DNA from 3 places in the Paenibacillus sp. FSL K6-0276 genome. Region 1 is predicted to be linked to each of the others. Evidence: predicted binding sites of a transcription regulator. Region 1 holds the regulator's gene; each other region holds the start of a gene.
The links. The regulator Rex, encoded in region 1, represses fermentation and respiration genes when NADH is low (regulators of the CRP and FNR family bind a similar motif). The targets are predictions, from matches to a motif close to TTGTGAAATATTTCACAA.
Positions count from the first base shown of each region.

Region 1 (4,569 bases):
TACGGCGGATAGCTTCCTCATCTAGCGTTACACATTGTCCATGTTTCACAACCTGTTTACCATTCACCCATACATGCTCAACATCTTTGGCACTGGCAGAATAAACGGCATGCGACAATAGATCTGTGTGTGGCAGCAAATGCGGCTGATCTATATCAATGGCGATAAAGTCAGCTTTCATGCCTACAACGAGTCTACCCACATCATTTAAAAAGATAGACTTTGCGCCATACTCCGTAGCCATACGCAGAGCTTCCGGAGCTGGAACAGCCGTAGGGTCACCACTTACACCTTTATGGATGAGCGCTGCAAGACGCATTTCTTCAAACATATCCAAGTTATTATTACTTGCCGCGCCATCCGTACCCAGAGACACCTTCACACCAGCTTTTAGAAGATCCGTAACTCGAGCTACTCCACTAGCCAGTTTCAGATTACTCCCTGGGTTATGAGACACACCTACATTATGACGAGCCAGAATCTCGATCTCTTCATCATTCAAATGAACGCCATGAGCAACAATAGACGGACGTGTGAACATTCCAAGCTTCTCCAGATGCGCTACTGGACGTAGTCCGTAATCCACCACATTTTGCTCCACTTCGCGCTTCGTTTCGGACATATGGGTATGCATCGGTAAATCCAAATCATGTGCCGCCTGTACAAACTTAACAAAGAAGTCCGGTGGGCAGGTATAAGGGGCGTGTGGCGAGATCATCGTCGTAATTCTGCCGTCAGCCTTGCCATGCCAATTGCGTGCAAAAGATATCGCTTCCGCAAGCTTGTGATTCTGAACTTCCACTGGACATAGGCCTATTACGCCTCTCATCAATACGGAACGAATACCTGACAGTTCAACAACCTCAGCCACTCTATCCATATGATCGTACATATCCAGGAAGGTAGTAGTGCCACCCTTTAGCATTTCCAGTACAGACAAGGAGGTTCCCCAGTACACATCTTCTCCGGTGAACTTTTCCTCCATCGGCCACATCTTCTCCTGAAGCCACACCTGAAGTGCTAAATCATCTCCATAACCACGTAGTAACGACATAGCGGCATGACCATGCGTGTTTACTAGACCAGGCATGAACAGCAAACGACTGCCATCAACAACTTGCACACCATCTTCCATCAAAGGCTCTTCTTTTCCTATGTAAGTGATCAAATCATCTTCAATAGTCATATATCCACTCAGAACCGGCTCTTCCGTTCCCGGAGTAAGAAAACGTCCGCCCTTGATAATAGTTTTATTGCTCTTCATGTCCACTTTCTTCCTTTCCGTCTTTCAAATAATAAGCAAGGCTTTGCAAATCCGTTGTAAAATCGGCCGCATGAACCCTGATATTAGGTGGTGTTTTTAGAATCACTGGCGCAAAATTCAAAATCGCCTCAATCCCTGATTCAATGAGGATATCCGCTACATTCTGGGCTTCTGAATCAGGCACTGTAATAATCCCAATTCGAATGCCTTGCTCACGAATCGTCTTGCCTAGCTCCTCCATCGGTTGAACTGTAAGAGAGTTGATTTTCCGCCCAACCTTAGGTGCATATGAATCAAATACAGCGGTGATCTTCATGGTATCCTTCAAATAAGTATTGTAATTGGACAAGGCATGACCAAGATTACCTGCTCCTACCAAAGCCACGTTCAGTTGCTGATCAAGCTTCAAGATATGACGGATTTTCTCGATAAGATAAGATACATCATAACCAATACCTTTTCTACCGAAGTCGCCAAAATAAGCTAAATCTTTACGAATTTGAGCGGGATTCAGATCAAGTTTTTGTCCAAGTTCCTGAGAGGAAACGGTTAATATTTCACGATTCTGAAGATCATTCAAAAAACGCAAGTACACAGGTAATCTGCGAACGACGGCTTCTGATATTTTATCCGATTTCATAATATACCTCCTAAAATAAGTATTACTCTTTTCAAACCCTATCTAAAATCACTTCACCTCGTCTCAATGAAGAGCGGTATTCTGAATACCGCCCTTCATTGTAGAGTGAGTACTTAAACTGAAGACGAACGTTTCAGGAAACGCCTCCGTCCTCCAACCACTCTGCTATACGAGGAACCATTTGATCCGTAAGCATATGCTCCATTTTCGGGCCAGGCAACGAATAAAGGAAATACTTCCCATAGTGAGATTCGATAACCCTAGTATCATAAACAATAACAATACCCCGATCCTGCGCCGTCCGTACCAGTCTTCCAAATCCTTGCTTGAAGCGAATAACCGCCTGAGGAACAGACAACTTCATAAACGGATTCTTCTTCTGGGCTTGTAATAACTCAGACTTCGCCTCCGCTAGTGGGTGATTCGGCGGTTGGAACGGGAGCCTCACGATGGCCAGGCAGGTCAGCGCTTCACCCGGAATATCCACACCCTCCCAGAAGCTGCTTGTACCAAGCAGAACAGAGGCTGCACTGTCTTGAAAACGGCGGATCAGCTTGCTACGGCTGCCACCTTCCACGCCTTGACCTAGCACCGTGATCTCTTGTGAGGCTAGAGCCTCTTTCAGAGGATCATAAACCTGGCGCAGCATCTTATAAGAGGTAAACAGGACAAGCATCCGCCCGCGAGTTGTTACTGCCGCTTCCGCTAGCGACTGAACAAGTGTATCTACAAAACGTGCATCTCCCACACTGCCCTTCACACTAGGAAAATCACGCGGAATAACCAGCAGCGCCTGTTCCCGATACTTAAATGGAGAAGGTAGTAGCGATGTCATCAATCGCCCTTCTTCCGCAGCCTCATTTAATCCAAGATTATCAATCATAAACTGAAAAGACTTATCGACAGAGAGCGTCGCTGAGGTTAACACGATACTCTTCTTCTTGTCGAAGAACAGCTCCTTAAGCTGGGTACTAACATCAACAGGGACGGCATACAGCTGTAGCGATTTGCTGCGGTAATTTCCATTCGCCTCCAGCCAATATACTACATTCTCATCGTTTAATCCCATAAAAAACCGCACTTGCTCACGAATAGAAGCTAAATCCTTAAATAAGCCGCTAATATCGGTAACTAGACTATCTGAAGAAGATTGACCTTCTTGATCGCGCATCTCATTAAGCATTTTATCACCTTTACGGATAATTTCGCTTAATGTCAGATTCATAGTATTCTCTAAAGCAACCAATTCATCCCAATCTTTCGGTTTACGGGCAGGAAGTAAACGCATGACTAATTGTCCAGCTTCCCCCGCTGCTGCATCACTGCGTTCCGGCAAGAGACTGAACAGTTTGTCACTAAGTAGATCCCAGGTTTCTTTTACAGTAAGCAGATCTGGATAGATTCTATCGATGACTCCGCTCCATTCAGAAGCTTCCTCACTGCCTGATGACTGAAGCATTTGGCGAAGAGTAGGGAGTTGGCCATTTCTACTATCCTTGTATAGACGCGATAGTGTATGCGCCACTGTGAAATGCTTCATATGCATGCCTAAATGCTTGCCAGCTACATCCTCCAGATGGTGGGCCTCATCAATAACAAGATGTTCATAAGCCGGAAGTAGCTGGTGACCAGCCTTAACATCTGCGAAGAGCTTGGAATGGTTCGTAATGACCACGTCTGCAATACCAGCTTCATGCTTAGCCCGGTGATAATAACACTTGCGGAACCATGGACACGAACGACCCAGACAGGAATCGGTATCGCTTGCGACCGTCTCCCAGAAATCACCGCCACGACCGCTTAAATTGAGCTCTTCATCATCTCCAGATTCACTTTGGGTCAGCCATACGATCATCTGAGCCGCAGTAAGTGCATCTTCCCTTGGGCTAATAAAGTCTTTTTTGTTAATTTTATGTTCAAACTTACGTAGACACAAATAATGCCCTCTGCCCTTAAAAATTGCAGCTTTAAATGGAAAAGGAACTACCTGCGTTAACAAAGGAATATCTCGCTCCCGCAATTGGTCCTGCAGATTAATGGTATGAGTGCTGACCATGACCTTTTGATCGGTGCGAACGCTCTGATAAATAGCCGGCAACAAATAACCGAGTGATTTACCGGTTCCTGTTCCCGCTTCGATCAGTAGATGTTTGTCTTCGGCGAGTGCCGTAATCACCTCATTGATCATAATATCCTGAGCTTCTCTGCTTTCATACTGTAGTAAAGTGTCTTTAAGCCGTTTGGTTACTTCATCCATATAATCTGTAAAAGATAAATTCTCTAACGGATTCGCAGCATGCTCATCTCTAGGAGGGGCTAACTCATTCCAGTCTCCCACAGCAAGCGCTAATTGACGATAAAATGTCAAATCACCTTCAGGTTGAAGCGTCTCCGCTTCCCGTTCTCGCAGCAGACCATCAAAATACCAGCCCAGATCACTGTCCTCTTCGGTAAACAGCTCACAGAGTCTTTGGATCGTAAGCAGTGGCAGACTGTAAAGCTCCTCCAGACACTTTAACAGCACAAGAGCAGTCGCCAGTGCATCACTATCTGCCTGATGCGGGCGATCGTGTGTCACTCCAAAATGTGCACTGACCGATCCTAGTTGATAGGATGTGAGAGAAGGAAAGCAAATTTTCAGAAAATCAATCGTATCCAAAATCCG
Region 1 is NZ_CP150276.1:4,167,454-4,172,022, forward strand. Features, by position in the region: gene MHH52_RS19610 (amidohydrolase) at 1-1,264, opposite strand, end outside; gene MHH52_RS19615 (redox-sensing transcriptional repressor Rex) at 1,251-1,904, opposite strand; gene dinG (ATP-dependent DNA helicase DinG) at 2,038-4,569, opposite strand, start outside.

Region 2 (4,569 bases), 2.4 Mb from region 1:
CTTCACCTGCTGCAAACAGGCCAGGAATAGCTGCACCGTCTTTATTTAATACTTCTGTGTTCGTATTGATCTTCACACCGCCCATGGTGTAGTGAATCCCAGGAGCGATCTTAATCGCGTAGAAAGGACCCGCGGACAAGTCGTTGTCCATCCCTGTTGTTCTGCCGAATTCAGCATCGTTCTTGTTCTTTACTGCGCTGTTCCAAGTATCGAGTGTAGCTTTCAACTTATCTGCTGGAACGCCGATTTCTTTTGCCAATGCCTCGATGGAATCCGCTTTGATTACGAAGCCCATTTTATCATATTGTTCAATCGCTTTAACGCGTGATTTTACGCCGGAATCAAAGACAAGTGTAGCCGCCTTTTCAGGAAGTGCATTGATAGCTGCAGTAACTTTATCACGTGTAGTCAATTCGTTTACGAACCGTGTACCTTCACTGTTAACGAGGATAGATCCTTCACCGCGAACTGCTTCCCCGATCAGGTAAGATTTTTCTTGTTGTACCGTTGGGTGAACCTGGATTTGATCCATATCAACCGTTGTTCCACCAAGTGCCTCAATCATCTTGATGCCGTCGCCGGTACTACCGATCTGGTTAGTAGTAACGTATCCTTCCAGATCAGGTCTGACTTTAGAGATCATGTCCATATTAGCACCGAAACCACCAGTTGTTACAACAACTGCCTTCGCTGTAATGGTTTTCTCATCGGCTTGGTTAAACAGTACTTTGACACCGTTAGTCTTACCATCTTTTTGGGTGATTTCCTTAACATCTGCGTTTACAAACAGTGGGATTTCTTTTTCTTGTAAGTTCTTAACCAAGCCTTTGACAAGGTATTGGCCTACCGCAGAGCCGTCTTCTGGACGGTGGGTACGTTTTTCACTCATGCCGCCTGTAATCGTGATATTGTTCAGTCTGATTCCAATTGAATCCAGCCAATCGATAGCACTTGCGGAATTGTCAACGAAGAAACGAAGCATCTCTTTATCGTTCGTGTCATGGCCGCCCTTTAGTGTCTCTTCATAAAACTTATCATTGCTGTCTTCAATGCCTTGATCTTTTTGGAATTTCGTTTGGGAAGCGTTCATCCCCGACGAGGATTTACTTGTATTCCCGCCAGCAACTGGCATTTTTTCGAAAATAACCGGGTTCAAGCCTTTAGCCTTTGCTTCTAGTGCAGCAGACATTCCCGCACCGCCAGCACCGACAATAACGATATCGTAACTATCTTTTAATTGATCCAGTGGTGTGTAACTTGCTTCTGATGCGCCTGATACGGCTTCTGTTTTATCATTTTTAGCCGTCTCATTTACCTTACTCTTGTTCTCGTTGCCACTACTATTACCTGTGCTGTTGCTATTACTGTTACCGCATCCTGCGAGAACGAGCATGACAGAGAGAATGAGAATAAGGGCAGAGCTTGTTGTCTTTTTCATTTTTATAACGCCCCTTTTTTTGTGAATAATTTCACATTTATAATACATCAATAACGATGTTTTGTGAAGCATTTTCTGTAATTAGTTATGATTATCCTTTCATTTCCATGAATATTTTCATGTATATTTTCATTTTAATTTGCAATTCCAGTTACTCCTCAGCTCGCTATTCAAGTATAAACGCCTTCGACGTCCCTATAAGGACGGTAAGCGTTTAAGCGAGAAATATAAGGTTATTAAAGTTGCGCAGCCTATAAATTCTTATATTTTAAGAAAGCCACCCTATCCAGGGTGGCCTTCTTACTTATTTTCTAATCATCGCTTGAAACACAAACTTGGGTAGTACGGACTGTCTTCGCCACCGCGACTTTTGTCCTTTGGCAACTGGGGCGAATAATAGTCGATGCAGCCACTCCAAGTTGAGCTTTTTCCATATCGGAGGTGCTGGCTTCACTTTCCCCGCTATGACATCCAAACTTCCGCCCACGCCAAAAACAACCTTAACCTGCGTAAGCTCCACTTTGTGCTTGTAAACCCATTTATCAGAGTACGGCGCACCCATAGCAACAATCAGGAAATCCGGCTGTGCACGCTGAATCTCTGCCACAATAGAAGGCTCCTCCTCTTTGGTAAGAAATCCATTATGTCTTCCCGCAATCTTCACATTCGGATAGGCGTGAGTGATCGCTTCGACCGCTTGGCAGCTTGTTAGCTCATCCGTGCCTAAGAAATAAAAACTCCATCCCAGCTTATTCCCTTGTGCGAGCAGCTCAAGAAGTAGCTCATACCCCGTAACTCTTTCAGCAATAGGGTCGCCTTTTCTTCTTGAAGCCATCACAATGCCGATCCCGTCAGGGGTAATCAAATCTGCCTCATGAAGTATGGTTCGAAGCTGCTCGTCCGATTGACTTGTTATCGTAATTTCCGGGTTTGCCGTTATCAAATGAAATAGCTTGGATTCCCCAGATTGAATATGTTCTGTTAGATGAAGTGTCGTCTCGTGTAATGTTAGTTTTGAAAAAGGAACTCCTAATATAGAGACTGTCCCAATCATATAGTCACCTCCTACTAAAAAGTTCATTCCAGTATACCTTACCCTAATCAATAAGGATAGTCGGTGTCATTACAGTTATCACTCATTCAAAAACTTCCACCACTCGATTAACCAAAGCTCATTTATCCCTCGCGCACGAAATTCATCCACAAGGATCTTCCGAAATCGTTTTTCCATTTTAACAAAGTTATTGTCCTCCTGGTACATAGGAGCAAAGGACTCATCATCTCTAAGATAACTCCAAAAATCGCCTGCACACTCCAGAATTTTTCTGCCAACGGTCGTTTGCTGCGCTACGGGAACAAGCCATTTGTCATAGGGATACGGATAACCTTCAATAGTGATTGCACAGCGTAAAGCTTCCTTATAAAGAGAAACCGCTAAGAACAGGACGGGAAAGGCGTCGCCACGAACTACAGGATTATCTAGACTTCTCGCATAGCTTCTTAGCTGTATGTATGAATTTTTACGAAATCTCATTAGTACTTCAGGTTGGAGTGGAACATAGGAATGAAAAAGTGACTTCAGATCCAACTCGTCGTAGTAAATATAGGACACTGATGCATTCCAAAGCCATTCCATATTCCCGCTTATTAACGCTTCTTTGATCTCAGATATTTTATGAAGTGTATAATGTCCTGTCTTCCCACTCGGAAGTTTTAAATCCATAAAAAAACTACTTTGCTCCGGAATCAGCCCCGCTTCCTCGAACCGATGATTAATACTGTTGTAAGATTCATCTTCACAAACAATGATTACATCCACATCCGACTGCCCATCCACTATTCCGAGTGCGGTTGATCCATCAAGGATAATGCTTACCCGTTGATGATCCTCTTGCAATAAAGGGTGATTTAGAATCTCTTGCGTAATGTATCGCCCAATCTCCTCTAGTAATTCGCTATGAAGCTGCAACTTGTCAGGCGTTAGTAAAATATCTGATAACACTGATTTCATCATCTTCCCCTCCAACCTCCAATCAATCTCAATTCCCCTAAAAAAATATCGTTTACATAAATCCCAAAATGTGGATGAGGGAATATTATTCTACACCACGGAGATACATCTTGCAACGATAAATGAAGTACCCTTTTGCCTAAGCCTAAATATAATGAAGTATCTATTTACTTGAAAAGGGGTATAAGCATGGCGCAGCCAAAAGTGATTGCTACAATCCGCTCTGCCGGACCGATCGGAGATATCGAAGTAAATGTCGACACAAATCGGGTATACTTTGTAAACCCAGACACTCAGGCTGGAACTATCGGGGTACTCGATGCCAGAATCAATAGAATTATCGCACGCATCAGTGTAGGAAGACTGCCAACACAGCTCGGAATTAACCCCCAAACTAACCGAATTTATGTACCTAACTTCCGTGATGAAACGGTTTCTGTTATAAACGGGCGGACAAACCAGGTGATCAAGACCATCAAAGTAGGCCGATTCCCTGACAATATCGGAGTAAATGTTCGAAAAAATTTGATTTATGTGACTAGCGCAGACGGAATTATATTCGTCATAGATGGAAAAACAAACCAGATCCGAACACAGATTGAAGTCGGTGGTCGCCCTTCCAGAATCGTTATCAATGTGCTTACCAATCGGATCTATGTGACCAACACAATAAATAATACCGTCTCCGTCATTAACGGGAATACACAGACTATCATTGCGACCATCAAAGTCGGTAATAACCCTGTGATAACACCCGCACTTAATGTAATCACGGGCCGCATTTATGTCGCTAATAACTTAAGTCGGTTTCTTTCAGTGATAAATGGGCGCAACAACAAGTTGCTGCAAAATGTGCAGCTGGGGCGTCTGCAAAGTGAGGTTGTATTAAATCCGCTGACGAACCGTATTTATGTCTCAAGTGCACAAGTTGAGGGTAAAGGAAAGCTATTTGTCATCAATGGACGCAACAACAAAATTATAACAACAAAAGTACTGCCCACCTCTTCCAACACGACCATTAATCCGAATACAAATCATCTGTTTGTTGGTAATTTCGAAAAGAACCACATATCCGTCTATAACGCTAGCACGTTTAAAAGACTCGCACGATTCCCTTCAG
Region 2 is NZ_CP150276.1:454,532-459,100, reverse strand. Features, by position in the region: gene MHH52_RS02095 (flavocytochrome c) at 1-1,438, opposite strand, end outside; gene MHH52_RS02090 (WecB/TagA/CpsF family glycosyltransferase) at 1,743-2,492, opposite strand; gene MHH52_RS02085 (nucleotidyltransferase domain-containing protein) at 2,571-3,452, opposite strand; gene MHH52_RS02080 (YncE family protein) at 3,639-4,569, shown strand, end outside.
Region 2: the regulator Rex is predicted to act here: its motif matches at 1,458-1,475, upstream of MHH52_RS02095 (flavocytochrome c).

Region 3 (4,569 bases), 260 kb from region 1:
CTTTAAGGTACGATCATTAGATTTGCCAGTTAACTTAATGTGTGCTTCATCATCAATATGCTTCAAGTCAAGCATAACCAAATCAGTAACATCCAATAAGTCATTAATCTTATCACCTTCGTTATAACCGTTACTATCTAGTGTGGTGTGCAAATTCCAACGTTTCTTCACTTCCGTAAATAACTGCTTTACAAATTGAGCCTGCAAAGTTGGTTCACCACCGGATACAGTCAACCCGCCTCCGGAAGTACGATAGTAGTTCAAATAAGGCTCGATCTCGGAAAGCACTTCTTCCAGACTCATTTCTTTGCCTTCATCTAAAGCCCAAGTATCAGGATTATGACAATATTGGCATTTCAACAAGCAGCCCTGCATGAATAAAACAAAACGAATACCAGGTCCGTCAACGGTTCCAAAGGTTTCCAAAGAGTGTATGCGACCTTTAATCATAGGATGTCATCCTTTCGCCACGACAGACTAACAGTCCCTCTTTCACGAAGAAGCTCCCTGTCCTTGAGACTGTCGTTTCCCTTAATCGCGGCTGTGAAATTTAAAATTTTAACGATTCTCAAACAAGATATTACCGCCCTTGAGACAAGGGCGGTATCTTCCTTGCAATTATTTCAATGTAGAACTTAAGTCAAAGATCTTCTTGAATAGGAACTAATTACATCGAACCATGGAATGTACGGTTAACTACATCCAATTGTTGTTCGCGAGTCAGCTTGATGAAGTTAACAGCATATCCGGATACGCGGATAGTCAATTGTGGGTAGTTCTCTGGGTGCTCCATAGCATCCATCAATTGTTCACGGTTAAATACGTTAACATTCAAATGTTGAGCGTTGTTATGGAAGTATCCGTCCATCATGTGTACCAGATTAGACTTACGTGATTCCTCTTCTTTACCCAGTGCCTTAGGTACGATGGAGAACGTGTTAGAGATACCATCTTGTGCATCGGAGTAAGGCAGTTTGGCTACAGAATTCAGGGAAGCCAGGGCACCTTTCTTGTCGCGTCCGTGCATTGGGTTAGCACCTGGTGCGAATGGTTCGCCTTTCTTCCGTCCGTCAGGTGTAGTACCTGTCTTCTTACCGTACACTACATTCGAGGTAATAGTCAGTACCGATTGAGTCGGCACAGCATCACGATAAGTTTTGTTTTTACGGATCATTGTCATGAAGGTTTCAACCAATTCTACTGCGATGCTGTCTACAGCATCGTCATTGTTACCGTAGCAAGGGAATTCGCCTTCGGTTTCGAAGTCAATTGCAATACCTTGTTCGTTACGAATTGGTTTAACCTTCGCGTATTTAATAGCACTCAGGGAGTCAGCTGCAACGGACAGACCAGCGATACCGCAAGCCATAGTACGCAGAATATCACGGTCATGCAGTGCCATTTCAATACGTTCGTAAGAATATTTGTCATGCATATAGTGGATGATGTTCAAGGTGTTAACATAAGTCTTAGCCAACCACTCCATCATCGGTTTGAAGCGTTTCATTACTTCGTCATAATCCAGATATTCAGAAGTGATCGCTGGGAATTCCGGTCCAACTTGTGCTCCAGATTTCTCATCTACGCCACCATTGATAGCATACAGCAAAGCTTTTGCCAGGTTAGCACGAGCGCCGAAGAACTGCATTTGTTTGCCGATGCGCATTGGAGATACACAGCAAGCAATCGCATAATCATCACCCCAGTATGGACGCATCAAATCGTCATTTTCATACTGAATTGCACTAGTTTCGATGGAAACCTTGGCACAATAATTTTTGAAGCCTTCAGGCAATCTTTCGGACCACAGAACAGTTAAGTTTGGTTCCGGAGCTGGACCCAAGTTGTACAGAGTGTTCAGGAATCGGAAGCTATTCTTTGTAACACGAGTTGTTCCGTCTTCTGCCATACCACCAATGGATTCAGTTACCCAAGTAGGGTCGCCGGAGAACAGATCGTTATAGTCCGGTGTCCGCAAGAATTTCACGATACGCAGTTTCATTACAAAATGGTCGACAATTTCTTGTACTTGTTCTTCAGTCAAAGAACCTTCTTCAATATCGCGTTCTGCATAGATGTCTAAGAAGGAAGATACACGTCCCAGGGACATCGCCGCACCATTTTGCTCTTTAACTGCTGCCAGATATCCGAAGTATACCCATTGAGTAGCTTCCTTGAAGTTGGTCGCTGGTTTGGAAATATCCATACCGTGAGCAGCTGCCATTTGTTTCAATTCGCCCAGTGCACGAATTTGCTCAGACAGCTCTTCACGCAAACGAATTACATCTTCAGTCATGGAATCAACTTCGAGCTCAGTTAGTTGTTGTTTTTTGTCTTTAATCAGGAAATCAATACCGTACAGAGCGATGCGGCGGTAGTCACCGATGATGCGTCCGCGGCCGTAAGCATCAGGAAGACCTGTAATAACGCCGGATTTACGCACTGCTCTCATGTCTGGTGTATATGCATCAAATACGCCTTGGTTATGCGTTTTGCGAATGTTCGTGAACATATCAACGATGTTTTGTGGAAGCTCGAAGCCATAAGCCTTCGTAGCATCAACCATCATCTTGATTCCGCCGAAAGGCTGAATGGAACGTTTGAAAGGGGCGTCAGTCTGCACGCCTACAATTTGTTCCTTGTCCTTATCAATGTAGCCTGGAGCATGTGAAGTGATTGTGGAGACAGTATCCAAGGAAACATCCAATACGCCGCCTCTTTCTCTTTCTTCCTTGCTCAGTCGGGAAATAATCTTCCACAGTTCAGTGGTGTTACTAGTAGGTCCTACGAGGAATTCCTCGTTTCCTACATAAGGTTTAATGTTACTAGTGATAAAGTTATTAACGTCAACTTTCTTGGACCATTTACCTTTTGCAAAACTTCTCCAACCGGATTTCACTTCATTTACATCTTTTTCAATCACCGACATGCTAAATCCCTCCATCTATATTTATTATATTTGTAGAGATCGCGGGCTTGAAGGTTGATCCCGTGTCTCGTGATCCCAAAAAGATGTGGTTGTTCTAAAATTCACAATCAACATTTCATATGTGGGACCGTTGTTTATATAAACATTTTAGTTTACTTTCTATATAAATACTGTGACAAATATCACCTTTCCAGTGATATTTGTCACTTTTATCTAATCCACTACTATCCTAATCTCTATTTAACCAATTATTAATTATCGAATCTTCCGTAGAATGCATTACGGTATACATCTGCAAGTTCAGATACCAATGGCAGCTTAGGATTGGCAGTTGTACACTGATCTTCAAATGCGCGGTCAGCCAAGTAATCTACGCGGGATTCAAAGTCCTTAGGATCAAAGCCCAGTTGTTGGAACGACTCTTCGATACCCAATTTTTTATTCATATCGCGAATAGCATTGATCAGGCTAGTTACACCTTCTTCAGTTGTGCGAGCTGGCAATCCCAGAATACGAGCAATTTCTGCGTAGCGCTCATCAGCTACGAAATGCGAATATTTAGGGAACGAAGCGAACTTCGTAGGTTTCTTAGCATTGTAGCGGATAACGTGTGGCATAAGGATCGCATTAGTACGACCGTGAGCGGTGTGGTACTGTCCGCCCCATTTATGGGCTAAACTGTGGTTAATACCCAAGAACGCATTTGCGAAAGCCATACCAGCCAGTGTTGATGCATTGTGCATTTTCTCACGGGCAAGCTTGTCACCTTGTAGTGCGGATCTTTCTAGATATTGGAACACCAGTTGAATCGCTTTGATAGCAAGACCATCGGTGTAGTCACTCGCCATAACAGATACATAAGCTTCGATAGCATGTGTCAATACGTCCATACCTGTATCAGCAACAGCCGTTTTTGGCAAGCTGTAGACAAACTCAGGATCGATGATAGCTACGTCTGGTGTCAGCTCGTAGTCAGCCAAAGGATATTTAGTATGGTTTTCTGTTGTTTTGTCTGTAATAACTGCGAAAGATGTAACTTCCGAACCTGTACCCGAAGTTGTTGGAATCGCAACGAATTTCGCTTTATTTCCAAGTTTAGGGAATTTGTAAACCCGTTTACGGATATCCATGAATTTCTGTTTCAGACCGTTAAAGTCTGCGTCTGGATGTTCATAGAATAACCACATTCCTTTTGCAGCATCCATTGGGGAACCACCGCCAAGTGCGATGATGCAGTCCGGTTGGAATCTGTTCATCATTGCTGTACCTTTTTCAACAGTAGTTGTCGATGGATCTGGTTCTACTTCGGAGAACACTTCGATAGCCACTGGAGTTTGGCGTTGACGCAGGTAATGTTCCACTCTTTCAACATATCCAAGTTTAACCATCATAGGGTCAGTGATAATTGCTACACGTGTGATATCAGGCATTTTGGCAAGGTACTGAGTTGCACCTTTTTCGAAGTAAATCTTGTCAGGTACTTTAAACCATTGCATATTCACGGTACGACGATTCACCCTTTTCACGTTGATCAAGTTGATAGCAGTAACGTTTTGCGATACAGAGTTGCGTCCATAAGATCCGCAGCCCAGAGTCAGCGAAGGGATATTGGTGTTATAAATATCGCCGATTGCGCCATG
Region 3 is NZ_CP150276.1:4,428,447-4,433,015, forward strand. Features, by position in the region: gene pflA (pyruvate formate-lyase-activating protein) at 1-450, opposite strand, end outside; gene pflB (formate C-acetyltransferase) at 668-2,929, opposite strand; gene adhE (bifunctional acetaldehyde-CoA/alcohol dehydrogenase) at 3,181-4,569, opposite strand, start outside.
Region 3: the regulator Rex is predicted to act here: its motif matches at 3,019-3,036, upstream of pflB (formate C-acetyltransferase).